DNA from 4 places in the Caloramator sp. E03 genome. Region 4 is predicted to be linked to each of the others. Evidence: predicted binding sites of a transcription regulator. Region 4 holds the regulator's gene; each other region holds the start of a gene.
The links. Region 4 encodes Rex, which represses fermentation and respiration genes when NADH is low (regulators of the CRP and FNR family bind a similar motif). Its sites were predicted from a motif close to ATTGTTAANNNNTTAACAAT; they were not measured.
Positions count from the first base shown of each region.

Region 1: a site for Rex is predicted at 1,523-1,542, ahead of prdC (proline reductase-associated electron transfer protein PrdC). Genes of this name have one in related genera too.
Region 2: a site for Rex is predicted at 1,675-1,694, ahead of FDN13_RS10740 ((2Fe-2S) ferredoxin domain-containing protein). Genes of this name have one in related genera too.
Region 3: a site for Rex is predicted at 2,094-2,113, ahead of FDN13_RS01705 (L-threonine 3-dehydrogenase). Genes of this name have one in related genera too.

Region 1 is NZ_CP040093.1:2,970,192-2,973,396, forward strand. Features, by position in the region: gene prdR (sigma-54 dependent transcriptional regulator PrdR) at 1-1,501, shown strand, start outside; gene prdC (proline reductase-associated electron transfer protein PrdC) at 1,795-3,102, shown strand; gene prdA (D-proline reductase (dithiol) proprotein PrdA) at 3,119-3,205, shown strand, end outside.
Region 2 is NZ_CP040093.1:2,221,429-2,224,633, forward strand. Features, by position in the region: gene FDN13_RS10735 (4Fe-4S dicluster domain-containing protein) at 18-1,478, opposite strand; gene FDN13_RS10740 ((2Fe-2S) ferredoxin domain-containing protein) at 1,713-1,958, shown strand; gene FDN13_RS10745 ([Fe-Fe] hydrogenase large subunit C-terminal domain-containing protein) at 1,965-3,205, shown strand, end outside.
Region 3 is NZ_CP040093.1:314,851-318,055, reverse strand. Features, by position in the region: gene FDN13_RS01710 (aminopeptidase) at 1-1,073, shown strand, start outside; gene FDN13_RS01705 (L-threonine 3-dehydrogenase) at 1,085-2,035, opposite strand; tRNA gene FDN13_RS01700 (tRNA-Leu) at 2,310-2,396, opposite strand; gene FDN13_RS01695 (hypothetical protein) at 2,468-2,797, opposite strand; gene FDN13_RS01690 (IS1634 family transposase) at 3,133-3,205, shown strand, end outside.
Region 4 is NZ_CP040093.1:2,069,595-2,072,799, forward strand. Features, by position in the region: gene abc-f (ribosomal protection-like ABC-F family protein) at 1-1,538, opposite strand, end outside; gene FDN13_RS10110 (redox-sensing transcriptional repressor Rex) at 1,742-2,389, shown strand; gene FDN13_RS10115 (NAD(P)/FAD-dependent oxidoreductase) at 2,427-3,205, opposite strand, start outside.

The DNA.
Region 1 (3,205 bases), 900 kb from region 4:
GATAAATCCAAATTTCTCAGTAAAAGAAGCAAGAGATTTAATGATAAAGAATAATATAGGCAGGCTTCCCGTAGTTGAAAATAATAAAGTCATTGGAATTTTAACAAGTAATAACATAAGAGATACATTCTATATTAAGATGAATGAACTTTTTGATTTTCTAAATAATATAATAGAAAATATTCATGAAGCAATATGTATAGCTGATAATATGGGTTATGTTATATATTGGAATAAAAGCGCTGAGATGCTCTATAATGTTAAGGCTGAAGAAATAATAGGGAAACATATTAAAGATTTTTTTCCAAATGCAATGATTTTAAAAGTATTAAAAGAAGGAAAACCAATAGAAAACATGAAACATGAACCTATAAAAGGGAAAAGTGTAATTTTAAGTGCTATACCTATTTTCAACTCAAAGCAAGAAATCATAGGATGTGTTACAACGGATAGAGATATTACTGAGGTTGTTAACCTTTCAAAACAACTTGAAAATGCAAAGGAAAAGGTTGAGTTTCTTGAAAGTGCATATAAAAAGGAAATAGCAAACAAATACAGTTTTACAAATATATATGGTAAAAACAAAAAGATAATTGATGCTATTGCTCTTGCTCAAAAGGTTGCCCAAACATCTGCAAGCATATTGATTACAGGTGAGAGTGGTACAGGCAAGGAGGTTTTTGCAAAGGCTATACATGAGGCAAGTGGTAGGAGCGGGAACTTCGTTGCAGTAAACTGCAGTGCTATACCCGAACAACTTCTCGAAAGTGAACTTTTTGGATACGTAGAAGGAGCATTTACAGGTGCTGCTAAAAAGGGTAAAATGGGAAAGTTTGAGCTTGCGAATAATGGTACTTTGTTTCTTGATGAAATTGGGGATATGCCTTTTGAGATGCAAGCAAAGCTTTTAAGGGTATTACAGGATGGAATAATCTACAGGCTTGGAAGTGAAAAAGCAATACCAACAAATACAAGGATAATTGCAGCTACCAATAAAGATCTTAAAAAGCTAATAAAGGAAAATAAATTTAGAGATGATTTGTTTTACAGGTTAGCAGTAGTGCAGATTGAACTTCCTCCTCTTAGAGAAAGAAGAGAGGATATTAAAGATCTTGTAAATATTTTTATAAATGATATGGCAGAAAAGGAAAGAATTAAAATTTATAAAGTTGATGAGGAAGTTTATGATATTCTTGAAAGATATTCATGGGAGGGTAATATTAGAGAACTAAAAAATGTAATACAAAGGATGGTTATATTATCTAATGATGGTAATATAAACTTGTCATGCATTCCTGAGTATATATTTAATAGTGGAATACAAAATGTTGATACTTATGAAAATGAATATGACCTTCAAAAAATAGTTGAAAAGGTAGAAAAAGAAACCATTAGAAAGATTTTAAAGATGACTAATGGGAATAAGCAAAAGGCTGCAAAGATATTAAATATAAAAAGAACAACACTTTACTATAAATTAAATCAATATGGACTAAATTAAAACATATTTATGTTTAATATATATGTCAAATTTTTGACAACAGTGTCACATTATTGACACTGTTAATTTTTTTATTATATTAAGCAACATAAAGTATTTTCAAATAATTGATTTATAAATAAACAAAAAATGTGTCGAAATTTTGACATGCATATTTAACCTAAAATAAATAAAATGAATAAAGATTACGAATAATAATAGATGTAATGCCTGTTATTAAAATTATAAATAAATAAAAAATTTGGCATGCTATTTGCAAAATATATAAATGAGAAATAGATGGAGGTGATAGTGTGGCAAAGGTTTATAGTTTCGCTTTAAAAATGCATGTAGGTGCACCTTCAGTTCCAATTGTTAAGGAAGGACAGCATGTAAAAAGAGGAGAATGCATTGCACAGCCTAATGGTTTAGGTGCTAAGATTCATTCAAGTATTTCAGGAACAGTAAGCAAAATTACAGATAAAGAAATTCTAATTGAAGCTGACGATGTTCAATCTGATGACTATGTAAAAATTAAAGAGTGTGATGACATAGTTGAGGCTGTTTACGAAGCAGGAGTTGTAGGTGCAGGTGGTGCAGGTTTTCCAACCCATGTAAAATTAAAATCACAAATAGAAGATGGGTATATAATTGCTAACTGTGCTGAGTGTGAACCTGCTTTACACCATAATATAGAACTCCTTGAAAAGGATCCGGATATCGTAATTAGGGGTATTCGATATGCGATGAAGGCAACAAAGGCACCAAAAGGATACATTGCAATAAAGGGGAAGAATAAAAAAGCAATTGAAGCAATAAAAAAGTCTCTTAATGCTTCAAAGGACATTGAAATAAAAGAACTTCCTGATATGTATCCTGCAGGAGAGGAAAGAGCAGTTATTCATTCAATTTTTGGAATATGGCTTGAACCAACACAGCTTCCAATTGAAGCAAAATGCGTAGTATTAAACACTGAAACGCTTGCTAATATTACAAGAGCTATTGAAGATAGGAAGCCAGTAATAGATAAGGATATAACTGTTGTTGGGAAACTCAAAAGTGGTATAAAACCTAATGTCTTCTTTCAAGTTCCAGTCGGTACTCCGATAAAGGATTTGATTGAAAAGGCAGGAGGAATTGATGGTAAATATGGTGAGCTAATAATTGGAGGACCATATACAGGAGTAGCAAAGGATATTGAAACATCATATTTAACAAAGATTTCAGGTGGCGCAATTGTCACAATTGAGCTTCCAAAATATGAAGGACCTTTAGGACTTCTTGTTTGTGCTTGTGGTGCAAATGAAGAAAGGCTTAGAGATATTGCAGCTAAAATGGGATCAAAAGTAGTTGGAGTTACTAAGTGTAAAAATGTAGTAGAAGTTAAAGGGGCAAATAAATGCTTAACACCAGGAGACTGCCCAGGGCAAGCACAAGGTATTATGTATCTTAAAAAACAAGGAGCAAAGAGAGTACTTGTATCAAATTGCAGCGATTGTACAAATACTGTAATGTGCTGTGCTCCAAAAGCAGGACTTTCTGTTTACCATCATACAGATCATGTATTTAGAACAATAGATTACCCACTTACTAGAAGATTACCTATGGAAGAAAAGAAATAAAGGAGGCTGATTTTGAATGTCAATGAGTGCTGAACACGCACAGGAGCTAAAAAATGAAGTTGCTGTTGTGTGCTGTAGGACAGATGCAGGAACAATAATATCA
Region 2 (3,205 bases), 150 kb from region 4:
AATAATGTATTTAAAAGCTATTCTTCTTTATGCATATTAATTTCTTTTACATTATAGACTCTTAAAGAATCTTTAATGCTCTTTTCTATTGCTAAATTACCATATTTATCAACTTCGCTTCTGTCCTTTGGGCCGTGGCTTAAGGATGCAGCACCACCTATACATCCTCCAACACATGCCATGCCTTCTATGAAGTTTCCGTTTAATTTATTAACCCTTGCGATTTTTAAAGCTTTGTCACACTCTTTCAATCCATCGCATACGACAGGCTTAAATTCTACCTCTAAATTCTGCTCTTTAATAGCCTCCTTTACTGCTTCAGTTACTCCCCCTGATCTTGCAAATATTCTTCCAAAGAAAGATGCATTGTTTAAAACCCCATCTTCGCATTCTTCAATATTTATATCAAAAGCATCTAGCATTGCCTGAAGTTCTTCAAATGTCATTACATAATCTGTACTTCCTTTAAGTTCTTCTCTTTGAATCTCTGCTTTTTTAGCAGTGCATGGGCCTATGAATACAATTTTAGCATTGCTGTCCATTTCCTTTATAAGCCTTGATACTGCAATCATAGGTGATACAGTTGAAGATATGTTACCTTTAAGGTCAGGATATTTTTTTTCAATAAATGACACAAAAGCAGGGCAGCAGGATGTTGTCATAAATTTCTTATCCTTTAATTTTTCTACAAGTTCTTTTGATTCATTTTCTGCTACCATATCCGCTCCAAGGGCTGCTTCAACGACATCATAAAAGCCAAGCTTTTTAATTCCAGTTACAACCTGTTCAATTCTTGCATAGGTAAATTGGCTTGATATTGAAGGAGCTATTACAGCATATACATGAATATTTTTATCCTCCTTAGCTTTTTTTAGAAGGTTAACTATATCAACGACAAAGGACTTGTCCATTATTGCACCAAAAGGACATTGATATACACAGGCACCACATTGAATGCATTTATCATTATCTATAACTGCTTTTTTATTTTCATCAATGTAAAGTGCTGAAGCATTGCAAGCTTTTCTGCAGGGCCTCATAACATCAGATATTGCATTATACGGACATGCGTTTTTACACCTTCCACATTCTATACACTTTTCATGATCTATATAGGATTTTCTATCGATTATATAAATTGCACCAACAGGGCAGGCTTCTTTGCATTTGTGGGCAAGACACCCTCTGCAGGCCTCAGTTACTTTAAAACGATGAATTGGGCATTCATCACAGGCTTCACTAATAACTTCTATAATATTTGGATTGCTTTTGTCTCCCCCCATTGCAAGCTTTACTCTTTCTGAAACAATGGCTCTTTCCTTATATATACAGCATCTTGTCATTGGCTTTGGCCCAGGAATTACTTCTTTTGGGATGTCCAAGATTTTTTCGTTTAAGTTGCCTTCTTTTGTATATTTTATTACCTGCTTTAAAACTTTATATTTTATAAGCTGAACATCATTTTCAAAATTCCTCATTATACCACTTCCTTATAGAATTTATTATAATTATTTAATATTAGCACTAGCCATTTAAAAGTATACTATCAGTTTAAAAAAATATCAACGCATAAAATATAGGTAGTTTTTCAATAAAAAATACTTAAAAATGATTATTTTATTAATATACCACTTTGTTCTATTGTACAGTATTTTATTATTTGTTACAATAATTATTGTTAACAAATTAACATTTATTTTGGAGGGATTAATGTGTTAAGTGTTTATATATGTGTAGGAAGTTCATGCCATCTTAAAGGTTCCTATCAAATAATGAAGATATTTCAAGATATTATTAAAGAAATGCATCTTGAGGATAAGGTTGAACTTAAAGCTTCTTTTTGCCTTGGAAACTGTACAAAAGGAGTTTCTATTAAGGTTGGGGAAGAAGTAATAGGCAATGTAACGCCTGAAAATGCTAAGGAAAAATTTAAAGAGCATATTTTGATGAGGGTTTGATGTATTATGAATACAATAAGATTCAAAGAAGCAAACTGTAAAAACTGCTACAAGTGTATAAGAAGCTGTCCTGTAAAAGCCATATCTTTTAATAATGACCAGGCTCAAATAATGGAAGACAGCTGTATACTATGTGGAAATTGTCTTAAAGTATGTCCACAAAATGCTAAAAGCGTAGTGGATGAAATAGAAAAGGTGAAGAGATTTATTGAAAAGAAATATAAGGTTTATGCAAGTATTGCTCCATCGTTTACAGCAGCTTTTAATACAAAAAGTGCAAAAGCTATATATAATGCTATTAAAAAGCTTGGTTTTGCATATATAGAAGAAACAGCAATTGGCGCCGCAAAAGTTTCACAGGAGTATGAAAAATTAATTAGTAATGGGAAAATGAAGAATATAATTTCAACAGCTTGTCCTGTAATTGTTTTACTTGCAGAGAAATATTATCCTGAAGTATTAGAGTACCTTGCACCAGTAGTATCGCCTATGATTGCCCATGCAAAGATAATGAAAAAACTATATGGTGATGATATTAAAGTTGTTTTTATAGGACCTTGTCTTGCTAAAAAGGAAGAATACAAAGATGGAGAAAATGAAAAATTTATTGATGCAGTAATAACCTTTGAGGAATTACAAAGGTGGATGGATACAGAAGGTATTAGTTTGATAGATGAGGACGAAGAGGAAGGTTCTGAAAAGCTTAATGCAAGGTTTTATCCTCTTGTTGGAGGAATTCTTAAGACTATTGAAAATAAGGAAAAAAGCAATTACAGGTTTATAAGCATTGATGGAATAGAAAACTGTATGAAAACTTTTGAAGCTATTAAAAATGGCAGAGCTTTTGGTTACTTTATTGAGATGAATAGCTGTTATGGTGGGTGTATTAATGGTCCTTGCATAAACAATGATGATTATAGTTATATCAATGCTATGGATAAAGTTTTAAACTATATAGAAAAAGCAAATAAAGTTGAAAACATTAGTAAATTCGATATTGAGATTGATTTGCATAAAGAATTTTTTAATAAAATGAAGTGTAATGATATACCTGATGAAAAGACTATAAGAAGTATATTAAGAAAAATAGGCAAGTTTAAAAAGGAGGACGAATTAAACTGTGGTGCCTGCGGATATTCAAGCTGCAGGGAGAAGGCAATTGCAGTGTATAACAATAAAGCCAACCTTCACATGTGCCTTCCTTATATGAGGGAGAAGGCAGAATCACTATCAAACATAATTATAAA
Region 3 (3,205 bases), 1.2 Mb from region 4:
GGCTTGATATAAAGCCAAAGCCTTTATATGAGGACAGAGGATATGTATTACTTGATACCCATTATTATGGCTCAATAAAAAAATATCAATGGACAACATTACCTTTAGCACTTCATGGTATTGTAATAAAAAAAGATGGGGGAATAATAGAGATAAACATTGGAGAAGAAAATAAAGACCCTGTTTTTTATATTAGCGATTTACTAATACATTTATCAGAGGAGCAGATGCAAAAGAACCTATTAACAGGTATTAATGGAGAGGATTTGAACATAGTATTTGGTAGCATACCTAGTGATTTCCCTGTTGATGAAAAAGTAAAACATAACATTTTAAATATTTTAAATGAAAAATATGAGATTAATGAAGAGGATTTAGTTTTTGCAGAACTTGAAGCAGTACCTTCAGGAATTGCAAGGGATTCAGGTCTTGATAAAAGTATGATAATGGCTTATGGACAGGATGATAGAGCAGGGGTTTTTACATCATTTAGTGCCTTGTTAAAAGTTAAGGATAGCTATAAAACAAATGCGGTACTTTTAGTGGACAAAGAAGAAACGGGCAACTTTGGAAGCACAGGTGCTCATTCTAAATTCTTTGAACAGGTTGTATCTGAAATATTAGATTTAACCTGTGGTTATAATGGATTAAAGCTTCTTGAAACATTAAAGAATTCAAAAATGCTTTCTGTCGATGGTATATGTGCTTATGATCCTAATTATAGTTCAGTGTTTGATGTAAATAATACTGCCTATCTTGGATGTGGTGTTGTAATAAATAAATATAACGGTGTTAAAGGAAAAATTGAAACTAATGATGCGAGTCCAGAATTTTTAAATTATTTAAGGAGTATTTTTTACGAAAACGATATAATATGGCAGCATGCAGAGTTTGGAAAAGTAGATGGGGGAGGAAGTGAAACTATATCCTATATACTTGGGCAATATGGTGCTGAAGCTGGAGATATTTCTTTACCGATAATTGGTATGCACTCTCCATTTGAAATTACAAGTAAGGCAGATATATACGAGCTCTACAGAGCTTGCAGAGCTTTTTTTACAAGCAAAAAGTAGGAGATTATCTCCTACTTTAATTTTATGCTAAGTTTTTCTATCATATCCTTTGTCATAAGAGGAAGGTCATACTTTGGCTTCCATCCCCATTCTTCTCTTGCGGCAGTATCATCAAGGGAATTTGGCCAAGACTCAGCAATTTTCTGTTTTATAGGATCAATATTGTAGTCCATTGTAAATTCAGGTATTATCTTTTTAATTTCGGCGTATATATCTTCAGGTGCAAAGCTCATTGCTGTAATGTTAAAGGCATTTCTGTGAATTAACTTATCAGGGTTAGCTTCCAAAAGGGTTACTACAGCATTAAGTGCATCTGGCATATACATCATATCCATATATGTTCCTTCTTTTATATAGCATGTATATTTTTTGTTTTTTACTGCTTCATAGTATATGTGAACAGCATAATCTGTTGTTCCTCCACCTGGAAGGGCCTCGTAGGATATAAGCCCCGGAAATCTTACGCCTCTTGTATCAACACCGTATTTATAGAAGTAATAATCACACAATAATTCTCCAGCTACTTTTGTTACTCCATACATAGTTGTAGGTCTTTGAATAGTATCCTGTGGAGTTTTATCTTTTGGAGTTGAAGGCCCAAAGGCAGCTATTGAACTTGGAGTAAATACTGCACAACCATTTGATTTAGCAACTTCAAGTACATTATAAAGCCCATACATATTTACGTTCCATGCAAGAGCTGGATTATTCTCTCCTACTGCTGATAATATTGCTGCAAGGTGGATAATAACATCAGGTTTATATTTTTCAACAACTTCATTTATTCGTTTTGCATCAAGTACGTTCACGATTTCAAAAGGTCCTGCTTTGAGAACCTTTTCAGGTCCTTTAGGGGCAATGTCACTTGCTATTATGTTTAAATTTCCGTATATTTCTCTAAGATATAGTACAAGTTCAGTACCTATTTGCCCTAAAGCACCAGTTACAAGTATTTTTCTCATTCTATTACTACCCCCTAAGATTTATTTGAATGTAATAGAGGAAATAATTATAGTGGTTAATGTTATAAAATAAAAAATAATAACTAAAAATTAATTAAATTATGATTATAAAATATATTCTATATTTTAATTATAAAACATAATAGTTAAAAAGAAAAACACAATTAAATGTTATATATTGGGATTTACCTATTATTGAGCTATTTTATTTAAATTATAATTAAATTTTTATAAAAAAAGTAAAGGCTTCTCAATTAAGAGAAACCTTTACTTTTGGTGCCGAAGGCGGGGGTCGAACCCGCACGGATTTTACTCCACCGGATTTTGAGTCCGGCGCGTCTGCCAGTTCCACCACTTCGGCAAGAACAATATCATAATATCACAATAATAAGATTATGTCAATATAATGGAAAAGACTTCTATAAAAGAAGTCTATTTCACATCTTTATTTTTTGCTCTTGAAGGTTTTGCTTTAGGCCTACCTATTATTGGTTTATTCTTTTCGGCTTTGTTTATTTTTACAATTTCCATATATGAAAGAAAAGATAAAGACACTAATAAGATTTGCAAATATTGAATCCAAATTGATGACGTAAATTGTTTTTGAAAAATTAGCGGAAGAATAAATATAATTATTAAAAGTACAAGAAAATAATTCTTGTTAATTTTGTATTTTAATAGTATGGTTGCTCTTATGTAATAGAATATAACTAAAGAAAATGTGGCAAGCCCAAATACAATAAGCAATTGTTTCCAAAACATAATATTACCTCCTTTCATTATTAAATAAAACTATATATATTATATCAGCAATTGTACAAAATTGCATATAATTATCTAATGATGTTAGTCTTATTATATGATAAAATAAATAAGAAAACTTTGTTTTGATTTTTAGGGGTGATGTTTTTGATATGGTTACTTGATGCCGGCAAATCCATGGGGAGAGCTCGGGTCTTTGACAGTTGCAAGACAAAAAAAGTGCCTTAAAGCCTTGATATAGGCTTATTTTTTTGTCAAATTTTAAATTTTTATAGTGCACAATGTGTAACAATGTGTTATAATATAGATATAAATATATGAAGAGATGTGAAAAAATGAGATTACAAATTGTTAAATCAAAAAATGCAGCATCCTTATACGTAGTTAAATCTGTTTATGAAAAAGGCA
Region 4 (3,205 bases):
TTGTTTATTACTTTATTTAAAAAGTATCTATCATGGGAAATAACAAATAGGGTTCCCTCGTATTCTAATAAAGCTTTTTCAAGGGCTTCCCTTGAGAGTATATCAAGATGGTTTGTAGGCTCATCTAATAGGAGAAAGTTAGCTTTAGATAGCATAAGTTTTAAAAGAGAAAGCCTGCATTTTTCTCCTCCAGATAGGCTTTCAACCTTCTTAAACACATCATTCCCTGTAAATAAAAATGCAGCAAGGTAGTTTCTTACCTGAGTTATAGTCAAGTTGGGGTAATCATCCCAAATTTCATCTATTATCATTTTGTCAGGTGATAAGTCTTTTTGTTCCTGATCATAATATCCTATATAAACATTTTTACCAAGCCTTATCATTCCATTATCGGGATTTAATTTTCCACAAATCATCTTGAATAAAGTTGTTTTTCCCCTGCCATTTTCCCCAACGAGTGCTGTTTTTTCTCCTCTTTTTATCATAAAAGATAGGTTGGTAAATAAAGTTTTATCATTAAAGGATTTTGAAAGGTCTTCAACAATAAGCACATCATTTCCACTTTTGTATTTAACATCGAATTTGATTTTAGCAGTTTTATCTTCAGTGAGTGGTTTTTCAAGCCTTTGTATTCTTTCTAAAGCCTTTTCCCTGCTTTCAGCCTGCTTTATACTTTTTTCTCTATTGAAAGATCTATATCTTTCTATAATCTCCTCAAGTCTTTTTATTTCTTTTTGCTGAAGAGAATATTCTTTCATGCTTTGCTCAAGTCGCTTTTCTCTTTCAGCAATAAAAAAGGAATAATTGCCATTGTATTCTTCTACAATCCCATTATTAAGCTCAAAAGTTTTATTAGTAATCTCATCAAGAAAATACCTGTCATGGGATATTATTAATACAGTTCCCTTATATTCCTTAAGAAAGTTTTCAAGGAACTGTATAGCGTCAAGGTCAAGATGATTAGTTGGCTCATCAAGAAGGAGTATGTCAGGATTAGATAGCAAAAGCTTAGATAATGCTACCCTTGTTTTTTGACCTCCAGAAAGGTTTGCTATTTTCTTTGAAAAATCTTCATTTGATATTCCAAGACCTATCAGCATACCTTTGGCAAAACTTTCACAACCATAGCCATTATTTCTTTCATATTCTTCCTGAAGGTGACCATATTCATTAAGTAATTTTTTATATTCGTTAGAGTTAAAGTTTTCTTTTGACATTAGTATTTCAAGTTCTCTTAACCTGTTTTCTATATTTTTTATATTTGAAAAAACGTTCATTGTTTCTTCAAAAACTGTAAGGTTTTCATCAAGGTCTAAATTTTGGGATAAATATCCAATTTTCTTGTTTTGACCTATAAAAATATCACCAGAGTCTGGTTTTAGTTCATTACAAATTATTTTAAACAGGGTAGTTTTACCTGCTCCGTTTGGTCCTACTAATCCAACCTTTTCATATTCATTTATTGCAAATGTAATATCTTTTAATATTACTTCTATACCATAGCTTTTTTGTATTTTATTTAAAGATAATGCAATCATATAAACACCCCAAATATATAGTAACAAAAATATTTTACTATAAAAAATTATCAATTGAATATATTTTATGAAATTTATTTTGATTGACACATAAATGTTTATATATTAACATATTTATATAAAATAATAAAGTAAATATTATGTAAATATTATTTAATATATTTTAATTATAAAATTAAAAATTTAGGAGTTGAATTTGTATCATGAACAAGAAAACTATGATTTCAATGGCTGTTATCAGGAGACTCCCTAAATATCTCAGGTATCTCGGAGAACTTTTAAATAATGACATAACAAGGATATCATCTAAGGAACTTTCAGAAAGGACGGGCTTTACAGCATCTCAAATTAGGCAGGATTTAAACTGTTTTGGAGATTTTGGACAGCAAGGCTATGGATATAACGTAAGGGAGCTTTATGATCAGATAAGCAAAATATTAGGACTAAACAGGAGTTATACTACAGTTATAATCGGAGCAGGAAATATAGGACAGGCTATTGCAAACTATACTAATTTCGAAAAGCTTGGATTTGTATTAAAGGGAATGTTTGATAAAAATCCAAAGCTAATTGGTATTAAAATAAGAGATCTTGAGGTTAGGGATGTTGAAGAGCTTCCAGATTTTCTCGAAAATAATAAAATTGATATTGGAATTATATGTGTTCCCAAAAAGCAGGCTCAAGGTATTGCGGATATTTTTGTTAAAAATGGAATTAAGGCAATATGGAATTTTGCTCCAACAGATTTAACTGTTCCAGATGATGTAATAGTTGAGAATGTACACTTAAGCGAAAGCCTATTGACTTTAAGCTATAGGCTAAATGAAGATAAACTTTTTAAAGATAAATAAACCTTATCTATAAGAAATAGGGCATGTATAACATGCCCTATTTTAGGTTATCTATATAGTCTGCTGCAGAAAGTGCTGCCACTTGCCCCTCACCTAAGGCTTTTGCTATCTGGTAGGGCTTTCCTGTAACATCCCCTGCTGCAAAAAGACCTTTTATATTAGTTTCCATATTTCTATTAACTTTAACATGAGCACCATCTACATCAAGTCCAGGAATTAATGTTTTTAATGGATAACTATCTTTAATCACAAAGAAGCCATCGGCTGAAATTTCATTGTTTTTTAGAATAAGTTTCTTTGCTGATAAATCACCTTCAAATCTTAAAGGCATATCCTTTACTATTTCTACGTTGTTATTAAAATTAAAATCATCGTTTATTGCTGGTACAAAATAAACTTTGTTACAAACTTCAGATAAGAATCTTGTTTCCTCAATTGATTCTTTATTATATCCAACAACTGCAACAGTTTTTCCTTTATAAAGGGGTGCATCGCAGGTGGCACAATAACTAACGCCGGAGCCTAAAAATTTGTCCTCTCCATCGATTGACTTTTTAAAATCAACTCCTACTGCAAGTATTACTGTTTTAGCTTCAAACATATCGGTTTCAGCTTGTATGGCAAAGTATTTATCCATAGTATAAACCATATTTACCATCTTTGATGAAAAGGTTATGTTAAGGGATGATAGATGGTCATTTAGCTTTGTAATAAGTTCGGGACCTTTTATTTCAACAAATCCTGGATAGTTATGGATTGAAGGGGACAGCATAACTTTTTTGCTGTCCCTTCCAAACATTAAAACAGACTTATTTC